3 regions of the Lysinibacillus sp. NPDC097214 genome follow, and region 3 is predicted to be linked to each of the others. Evidence: riboswitches for the same ligand, from Rfam matches in the RefSeq annotation. Region 3 holds a riboswitch; each other region holds the start of a gene.
What was found. A riboswitch is a leader RNA that binds a small molecule or an ion and turns the genes downstream of it on or off. The one in region 3 is predicted to bind cobalamin.

Region 1 (3,286 bases), on a different contig from region 3:
CATCGTCTCTTCGCCTACCTTTTTAATTTTGTCCTACCTTAGATTTTATTAATTCCCAAACTTATCTAGCATGCCAGTTTTCGATAATTTTTATCGTTTCGGCACTTATCAAAAGATAGCATCTAGCATTAATATTCTTACGCATGAATATTCAGAAATATGTTACAATTAAATCCGTTAAGGAGGGATAAGTATGTATCGAACGATTGCACCCCCAACAATGTCTTTACAGTAGAATCTACTGTTTAGGCATTCATTAAAAGCTTGCTAATTCTCAATAGATTCTACTGTATATCGGAAACTATATACATGTAGAAAGTAGGAATTAGAAATGAGCGGAAAACTATCTTTTATTGTATCAATGATTATTTTTGGAGCTGTCGGTGTTTTTGCAAAATACATTAAGTTGCCTTCAAGTGAAATTGCCTTTTGGATGAGTCTAATTGGCTCTTGTTTTTTACTGTTGATTTTCCTTTGTAAAAAAGAAAGGTTTACGAAAACAACTATTTTGCAAAATAAATGGCCATTGCTACTTTCGAGTTTTGCCTTATGCGGGAATTGGATTTTTCTTTTCCAAGCGTACAAGGAAACAACCATCGCAAATGCAGCGCTAAGTTACTATTTGGCACCAGTACTAGTCATTTGTTTATCACCTATCGTTTTGAAAGAGAAAATAGTTGCAAGGAAAATTTTTTATGTTTGTGTGGCTCTAGTAGGACTGTATTTTATCGTCCAAAGTCAAACTACCGAAACGAGCTTACATTATATAGGTATTGTATATGGGCTTATTGCAGCTTGTTTCTATACAGTAGTAACATTTACGAATAAGTATATTCATGGATTAAAAGAGCCAGATAATACGATTATTCAGCTTGCTTTAGCAGCGTTATTCCTTGCACTTTATCTTTTGGGGACCAATGGGTTTCAAGTCATGCAAATCGATATAAAATCAATTAGTTTACTTATTGCATTGGGCATTGTCCATGCTGGGATCGGCTTCTATCTATTCTTTTTCGGAATGCGTCATCTAAAAGGCCAAAGCATAGCTATTTTAAGCTATATTGATCCACTGACATCATTAGTGATTTCAACGATGATTTTAGGAGAAAAAATGACGCCTCTACAAATAATCGGCGCTATTCTTTTGCTCGGTGCAACATGTCTGAGTGAAATCGATAAAACAAAACCAGTATCTCAGTAATAAACGAACAAGATGCTCCCAAAAGTCTTTTTTATTTGGCTATTAGGGAGCTTTTCTAGATTATAATGTCGGACACACTCCGAGTGTATTAACTTTATTTTAATGCTTTCTAAAAAAACAAAATATTGACACAAAAATCACTTTGTCGTAAATTTAAAATAATTGCATAAAAGCATTAGGTGCCCATTGCGGGAGAATAGGGAATAAAGTGAAAAGCTTTAGCGGTCCCACCACTGTAAAAGGGAGTTTCATAGAGAATGCCACTAGCATCGTTCTGGGAAGGTTCTATGAAATGTTGAAATTGAGCCAGGAGACCTGCCTATCTGCTTCGTATTATATAGACGATGGAAAAGTCTGTAGTTTATTTGTTATGGAATAAACTACAGGCTTTTTATTTTTTTCTCTAAATCATTCTTCGAGTAACAAGGGCAAAACAGAAAGGGGAAATTTTCATGCAATTATTACAACAAACGATTCAAAACATTCAAAGCGCTGACCACAAAATGATGGAGCAGGCAAGGGAACGCATAGATGCACTTTGCAAGCCACCTAGTAGCTTAGGGAAGTTGGAGGCTCTAGCTGTGCAACTATCCGGTATTACAGGTGAACTATTTCCTACGATAGATAAGAAAGCAATTATTGTCTGTGCAGCAGATCATGGTGTTTGTGAGGAAGGGGTAACATCAAATCCACAAAATGTGACGGTCTTTCAAACGTTAAATTTCCCTAGAGGAGGAACGGGTGTCTGTGCTATCGCAAAAATCACAGATGCAAAAGTTGTCACAGTAGACGTTGGCGTAAAAGAGGATATTCCACATGATGCTGGTGTCATTATTAAAAAAATTAAATACGGAACGGACAATATGGCAAAAGGTCCTGCTATGTCAAGGGAAGAAGCCATTCAATCCATTGAAGTAGGAATTGAAGTAGCTACGGAAGAAATCAAAAATGGGATAAATGTACTCGGGACAGGTGAAATGGGGATTGGTAATACAACACCGAGTGCTGCTATATTATCGGTTCTTCGCGATTGTCATCCGAATGAAGTGACAGGCTTCGGCGCAGGTGTTGGACCAGGGGGGATATTACATAAAGTAGAGGTCATTCACAATGCTATTGCATTAAACAAACCAAATCGTCATGATGCTATTGATATTCTTGCAAAAGTCGGAGGGTTAGAAATAGGTGCTATGGCTGGGGTGATACTTGCTGCTGCTGCACATCGCAAACCTGTTGTTATTGATGGATTTATTTCTACTATTGCTGCTCTTATTGCGTACGAACTCGAGCCAAACGTAAAAGACTATATCATTCCTTCTCATGCCTCTGAAGAACCAGGCGCAAAAATCGCCGCTGAAATGCTTGGAATTGAACCTATGCTACAGATGAATATGCGATTAGGAGAGGGATCTGGTGCAGCTTTAGCCTTTCCTATTTTGGATGCAGCAAGCTCTATGATGAAAAACATGGCTACATTAGAGGAAGCTATGCTGCTGTTGAAAAAGTAATTTTTAGATACAGCTCAATGTTTACATTCGGTGCCTATTATTGCTGTCATGGATGCACTCTGCAAAGTAGTAAAATTATGGTAAAAAATGGTTATTTATAATGAGTGAATAAGACATATAGGGATAGAAGAGTAACAACAGGTATAAAATTAAAAACAAGCTCAAATCAAGTTATTTGGGCTTGTTTTTATACAACGCTGTAAGGAAAGAAAGCTATGCTCGATTCAACTTCCGTAACGGTAAACGCCATTTTTTCATATATGAAAGTATTCTTAGTACGATAATCACACCAAATAATATATATAAAAAGATATCGCCTGAAAATAGTTGAAGTCCTATAATAAGCCCGGCTAGTGCTGCCCAAACACCATAGATTTCATCACGGAGGACTAATGGTTGTCGTCTAGCTAATAAATCGCGGACAATTCCACCACCTGAACCTGTTAAGACAGCAGCTACAATAACCGCGCTAATAGGCATGTCGAGCTTCACAGCATAAAGGGCACCTTGAATCGCAAATGCTGATAATCCAATAGCATCGGTGAAATTACCCCAGCGATGCCAATGCTGAATGAGT
Region 2 (3,286 bases), on a different contig from region 3:
ACATGCTAAATTGTTTGAAGCACGAATCGTTAAATACGCAATTTGCTCATAAAGCTTGTCCGCAAATTCCACAGCTTCCTCAGACTCCCATTGAATTTCTTTCAAAGCTAATAAATGATGCCAGCCAAATGTTCCAAGCCCAATACCACGGTAGCGTAAGTTTGTACGCTCTGCTTGTTTTACTGGAATTGTATTAAGTGCAATAACGTTATCTAACATACGTACTTGAATCGGGATCAATCGTTCTAAAACACCAGCCGGTACAGCTCTACCTAAATTGATAGATGATAAGTTACATACAACGAAATCTCCAGGCTTGCGACGTGTTACGATGACATCATCTTCTAGGGTAATAGACTCGAATTCAGTCGCAGACATATTTTGGAAAATTTCTGTACACAAGTTCGAACTGTAAATCATCCCTTCATGCTTATTCGGGTTCATGCGATTCACTTCATCTCGATAGAACATAAACGGCACGCCTGTTTCAAGCTGTGAGCGCATAATTCGCTTCATAATATCAATCGCTGGCACGACTTCACGACTTAATAATGGATTCGCGATACATTCCGCATATTTAGTACGGAAAGAGCCATCACCCTTTTTCTCATCGTAGTAATCCTCTAATGAAAAGCCCATAACTTCTCGCACTTCATGTGGATCAAATAAATGCCATTCCCCGCGCTCTTCAACCGTTTCCATAAATAAATCCGGTAAGCATAGTCCTGTGAAAATATCATGGGCACGCAAACGCTCATCCCCATTGTTTAAGCGTAAATCTAAAAACGTAAAGACGTCTTTATGCCAAACATCTAAATAGACAGCAATAGCTCCTTGTCGTTGACCGAGCTGATCGACTGAAACCGCCGTATTATTAAGCTGTTTAATCCATGGTAAAACGCCACTTGATGCGCCTTTAAAGCCTTTAATTGATGAGCCTCGGCTACGAATTTTGCCCATATAAACGCCAATGCCACCGCCGTATTTCGATAATGTAGCGACATCTGTATTCGTGTCATAAATACTTTGTAAACTATCATCTACTGTATCGATAAAGCAGCTAGATAGCTGGCCATGTGTTTTACCTGCATTCGATAAAGTCGGTGTGGCAACAGTCATATATAAACTACTCATTGCCCAGTAAGATTCACGTACTTTTTCTAAACGATTTTCTGTTTCATCTTGCATAAGGGTCATCGCAATGACCATCCAGCGTTCCTGTGGTAGCTCCACTGGTGTTTTCGTGTAATCACGGACTACATAGCGGTCCATTAATGTTTTTAAGCCAATATACGTAAACAATTCATCTCGACTTGATTCTAAATAGGAAGCGAGTTCTTGAAGATCCTGCTCACTATATTTTGTTGTTAAACATTCATGATACAAACCAGCTTCTGTATAGCGTGCTAATTGTTCTGGGAAACCTTTATAAACATCCTGCACTGAAACGCCACGGCGCATTGCAAATTGATCATACAGTTTTTCTAAATAAACTTGAGCTGCGACAAATGTCCAGTAAGGCTCCTCCTCATCAATTAGGCTAAGCGTTTGTAAAATCATCGCATCCGCCCATGCTTCAAATGTCGCATTGTCGTTTTTTCGTAGCCATCGATCCGATAATCTTACAAAACTTTCGAGTTCATCCTCCGTATAACTTTTCTTGAGCTTAGCAATTTGCTGTTCGATTTGAATTGTCATGTATACATTCTCTCCCTTTCTTTCTCCAGCAACACAAAAAGCGATCACGCAACATCTATCGGTTACGTGATCGCTGTAAAATCGGAAATGGAAATGAAGGACATGCACACTAAGAAGTGGACAAATCTCTCGCCTCCACTTCTCAATCCCCGAAGAATGTGTTGCTGTCTTGAACAAGTTGGCAGGTCTCCTGGCTCATGCTTCCTCCAAATGATAGCCTTCCCGTTCTTCACAGTGGCCTTTTCATCATTTGTCAGCACTTACAGTTGCGGGGACAGCTTCGGCCTAAGATGACTCTTTTCCGAATTCCCTTTTAAACCATATTTGGTACCGCTCGTCCAAACTACTATATATTGTGTTTTAACTCCTAAACAAATCTAACATATTGTGTTTACACTTGCAATAGGCGTTTTGCCCCTTAAAATTTTTAAAGTGCTACTTTTTCTCGAAGCAAGCCCGATTACAATGCAGTTTTACGTAGTTTTTCAAAATTTCTAGGAAAATATTTTTGTGCTAGCTGCTCTTTTTCTGAATCAATTCCTAGCAAAACTACTGCACATGGACCAGCCGTTTTCTCAACATCTAATGAACTTTTGATCTGTTGCTCGCCAAAAAGTCGGGTAAATTCTGCTTGTAGACCTTTTGACCCTACTGGCCATACTTGCTGCACGAGCCCCTCTTTCCACGCTTGAAAAATAGGTTCCAGCTGTGCGACATCCTCAGGCTGTCCAAGGATTTCATTGCCTACAAGTGGCAGACCATATGTGTACCAACTTAGCTGCTCATGCTTAGTTGCTATGCGTTTTTGCTGCTCCCCAAGCATCGTGATTGACAAACCTGATTGTAAAGTTGGCATATTAGTCTCTGAACTACCGTCTATTGGTGGACAAAAAAGACCAGCCTCATCAAAAACTTGCTGAATACCTGCAACATAACGAGACCATGCAGCATCCCCTGTAAAATTAGCAAGTAAAATATGCCTTGGTAAAGCATTTGCAGCAAGCTGCTCTAAAAATGTAACACGTGCGGTAAAATATGCCGTAAGTTGATCTGGAGCAGACACAACATCTTGTATCTTTTCGCCAATTGCTGCGGCATTATCTGTTGTCGCAATCAGCTCACCTATTTTCATTGCATTTCTCAATGGACTCGACCTTCCTTACGCACAAACACCTTCGACAGAATTGGCATCACAACCGCAACGATCACTAAATTTATGAGTGTTGCCAGCGGAAGACTAGTCAATGACGTCCAGTAAAATGCCGGACTAATGATAAAGTAAAATGGTAAAGGTGCCACGACACCATTTAATATAAGTGCCACAGGCCATTTCCAGAAATGCATTCCTTTTTTATGCATAACTCCAAAGATCCATACAACGATAAACATTTCCAATGCGATAATTATATGTAGTGGTCCTAGAGGGAAGCCCGTAGTCAAGGCTGAGATAAAATGCCCAATGACTCCCGCAACACCAGCTAATACTGGTGATAAAAATACAACGCTCAAAAATGCAGGTGCAGAGTCAAGCGCTGCAGTTGTAATAAATGCAGGAATTTTAATAACTGCACCTACTGCACAAATTGCT
Region 3 (3,286 bases):
GAGCAGTTATCCACTCTACCCGATCATTTTTTCATCCAGCGGAGCAGTTATCCACTTTACCCGATCACTTTTTCCTTCCAAGCGGAGCAGTTATCCACTTTACCCGATCATTTTTTCATCCAGCGGAGCAGTTATCCACTTTACCCGATCACTTTTTCCTTCCAAGCGGAGCAGTTATCTACTTTACCCGATCATTTTTCCTTCCAAGCGGAGCAATTATCCACTTTACCCGATCACTTTCCCTGCCAAGCAGAGCAGTTATCCACTTTACCCGATCATTTTTCCTTCCTGCGGAGCAGTTATCCACTTTACCTGATCACTTTCCCTTCCAGCGGAGCAGTTATCCACTTTACCCGATCACTTTTCCTTCCAAGCGGAGCAGTTATCCACCTTTCCCGATCACTTTTCCTCCCTGAGTAGGTCTCCTTCTTATCCATCAAAAAAGCTGCCCTTGATAAAGGACAGCTCGAAAATACTATTTTTCAATATAAATTATTTAAATAACTCAGGGTATACGGCTTTTGCGATTAACTCAACAGCTTCGCCAATACGCGGACCTGGACGATTTGAAATATCAGTATCTATAGAATAAACCGCTTTATTTTGAATGGCCGTGATTGAATTCCATCCATCACGAGAAAGAATTTCTTCCGCTGAGTTTTTCACATAGCTTACTGTTGTTAAAATGACTTCTGGATTTTTCGCAATGACATCTTCCTCAGATATCGGTGCCCAGCTTTTAAGGTCAGAAAAAACGTTGTTAACATTTGCAGCATTTAAAATCTCTTGTTGGAATGTACCAGAACCAGCTGTATAAATGTCTGGCTTTGGACTAATTTCTAAATAGATATTTTTTGGTTCTTTCACATCTTTAACTTTCGCTTGGACATCTGCAATTTTAGCTTTAATATCTTCATTTAACTTTTCGCCTTTATCTTTGATGCCCATAACCGTTGCGATTTGTTCAATATCCCCATAAACATCATCAAATGATTTAGCTGATTGAATGGCAAACACTTTAATACCCGCATCCTCAAGGCCTTTTAATCCATTTAAATTTTCTTCATCTTTGCCTCCAGTTGTATAGGCAATAACGACATCTGGCTTTAACGCTAAAATACGCTCACTATTGAATTTTGTAGAATCAGAAACACGCTCAATTTTTTGAGCTTCTTCTGGATACGAATCATACTTAGTCGCACCAACTATTTTATCACCCACACCTAGCGCAAATAAAATCTCTGTATTACTCGGTTGTAATGAAACAATAGTTTTAGGTACTGCATTAAACTCTACTTCTACACCACGGTCATCCTTAACTTTATAGCTAGTAGTTTTCTCAACTTGTTGAGCTTCCTTAGAAACAGTTCCTTCATTTGTATCTTCTTTCGTGCCACAGCCAACTAATACGAGTGCCAGCATCAACACAGAAAGCCATTGCAGCTTAAACATTTTCTTCATTTCATTGATTCTCCTTTTTCTTTTTCATCGGGTATGACTTACTAATAAACGGTATTTCAGCAATACCAGCATGCTGATTCATATAGACAGCCATTACAAAAAACACATTGGCTAGCAATCCTAAATAATCAAAGAGAATAGCTGGTACTTCGCGTTCTTCAGACACTTTGTGCAAAACACGATATGATTTTTTCGCCTCACTACGGCATAAATGTAATGTAGTAGCAGCCTCTATTCCTTGAGGTAATACAAAGTTTTGTATTTCATCCTTAACATGACTAACATAGAAATCATAGCGATCACTTAGCCAAGTCAAATCACCTTCGGTTACCGCTAATTTACCTCGGACCGAGCCATTTACATGGTATGCCATTGGCAAAATGGCTAGCAAATCAGCTGCTACTACCTCTACCGTTTCTTTTTTCACCGCCGCCAATGCTACACCAATATGTGTCGTTAGGCTATCTGTTCGAATTTCAAAATCTACTGTCGATGCCTTTTCACGCATAAATGGATAACAAGAATAACGTGCATCTTTTTTCAAATCTAAGTCCCCGCTTTCCTTCATGAAAAATTCTTACCTTATTAACACCCGGCTTACATTTAGGTGAATTATAAGTGCACATAAAAAAACGTTGTTCCCACTCCTAAGGAAACAACGAAAAATAACATAAATATTGTCGCATAGATACGACATAGCCTATGTATTTGCCGCATATCCTCCTAGCTTCCGAAGAGTTATCTATACGTTCAAACAAAGGTCGGTCTCCTGGCTTGCACAGTTCACTACGTTCATAAAAAACCTTCCCATCGGATAATTCGACAGTGGTATATCTTTATGATTCCTGTACTTACAGTTGCGGAAACAGCTTCGGTTTTTCACCGAATTCCCGATTATGCTATAGTTCAGCACCTTTATTCTGCAAGAATTATTCACTTGTAATGCAGTTTAACATAGATTGATAGGAAAAAATAGCTGTGGAATTTAGAATAAACAAATTACGATGGATAAAAATCATGCAGGTATTACCTTATGCACGCGGATATATTCACTGCCCCCACGGGTATTCATCCTGCTCGTGCAGATACTTGTTATGCTTCATGGAGTAAAATCTTTCATACGTTATAAAAAATTAGCTATTTCATAACTTTTACCGGATGGCATTCTTATATTTCTTTTTGGATTTAATATCTTTTTCTTCCTCAATTAAACGTTGTGCAATCTCTAGTAGTTTTGGGTCATTTGTTGCATCGAATAGCTTTTTAAAGGAAACAATAATATCATAGCGTATTAATGTCGGGTGTTTTTCGTCTAAGCATGTTTGATACCTTTTAGCCAAATATGATACGACTAAATCTCTTTGTACTTGCCCTGCTAAGCCTATTTTCCAAATTGCCTGTAAAGTATGCCTCACAGTGATTGTTTCTTCATCATACGTTACTGCCCAAATCTTTAAGAAGTCCTCTAATACTCTTTCTTCAGGATCACTTTTTGCAGCCAATGCGCATAAAAATTGTGCAGCACTTGCACGCACATGACCATTTTTGTATGTAAGAGTCTGAACAAGTTGTTCCCAAACTGAATATGTCCAATCAACTGGCTCCTGCATAATCTTCATTAATTCTTCGTATGATTTGTATTGAATATCACGGTCACGCTCTGTTAAATTACTAAAAAGTTGCAAAATCTCTTTTTCCATGATTCATCCCTACCTTTATTGTTTCAGAACGAAAAAAAATAATGCACTTGTAAGTGTTTTCTCATTTCCCATCATTCGTTACTTCGCTACTACAAAATAAAAGTCTCAAATAATTATAATTTCAA

Region 1: it holds a riboswitch for cobalamin, as region 3 does, so the genes downstream of both, cobT (nicotinate-nucleotide--dimethylbenzimidazole phosphoribosyltransferase) here and ACQKMI_RS16685 (hypothetical protein) in region 3, are expected to answer to the same signal.
Region 2: it holds a riboswitch for cobalamin, as region 3 does, so the genes downstream of both, ACQKMI_RS18635 (ribonucleoside-diphosphate reductase subunit alpha) here and ACQKMI_RS16685 (hypothetical protein) in region 3, are expected to answer to the same signal.

What each region holds. Positions count from the first base shown of each region.
Region 1 covers NZ_JBNNSS010000003.1:451,445-454,730, forward strand. Annotated here, with positions in the region: gene ACQKMI_RS09350 (hypothetical protein) at 1-3, opposite strand, end outside; gene ACQKMI_RS09355 (DMT family transporter) at 332-1,201, shown strand; cobalamin riboswitch at 1,362-1,538, shown strand; gene cobT (nicotinate-nucleotide--dimethylbenzimidazole phosphoribosyltransferase) at 1,654-2,709, shown strand; gene ACQKMI_RS09365 (trimeric intracellular cation channel family protein) at 2,923-3,286, opposite strand, start outside.
Region 2 covers NZ_JBNNSS010000009.1:19,150-22,435, reverse strand. Annotated here, with positions in the region: gene ACQKMI_RS18635 (ribonucleoside-diphosphate reductase subunit alpha) at 1-1,698, opposite strand, end outside; cobalamin riboswitch at 1,860-2,049, opposite strand; gene ACQKMI_RS18630 (hypothetical protein) at 2,159-2,842, opposite strand; gene ACQKMI_RS18625 (ECF transporter S component) at 2,839-3,286, opposite strand, start outside.
Region 3 covers NZ_JBNNSS010000007.1:68,699-71,984, forward strand. Annotated here, with positions in the region: gene ACQKMI_RS16680 (ABC transporter substrate-binding protein) at 493-1,461, opposite strand; gene ACQKMI_RS16685 (hypothetical protein) at 1,463-2,005, opposite strand; cobalamin riboswitch at 2,204-2,393, opposite strand; gene ACQKMI_RS16690 (hypothetical protein) at 2,613-3,161, opposite strand.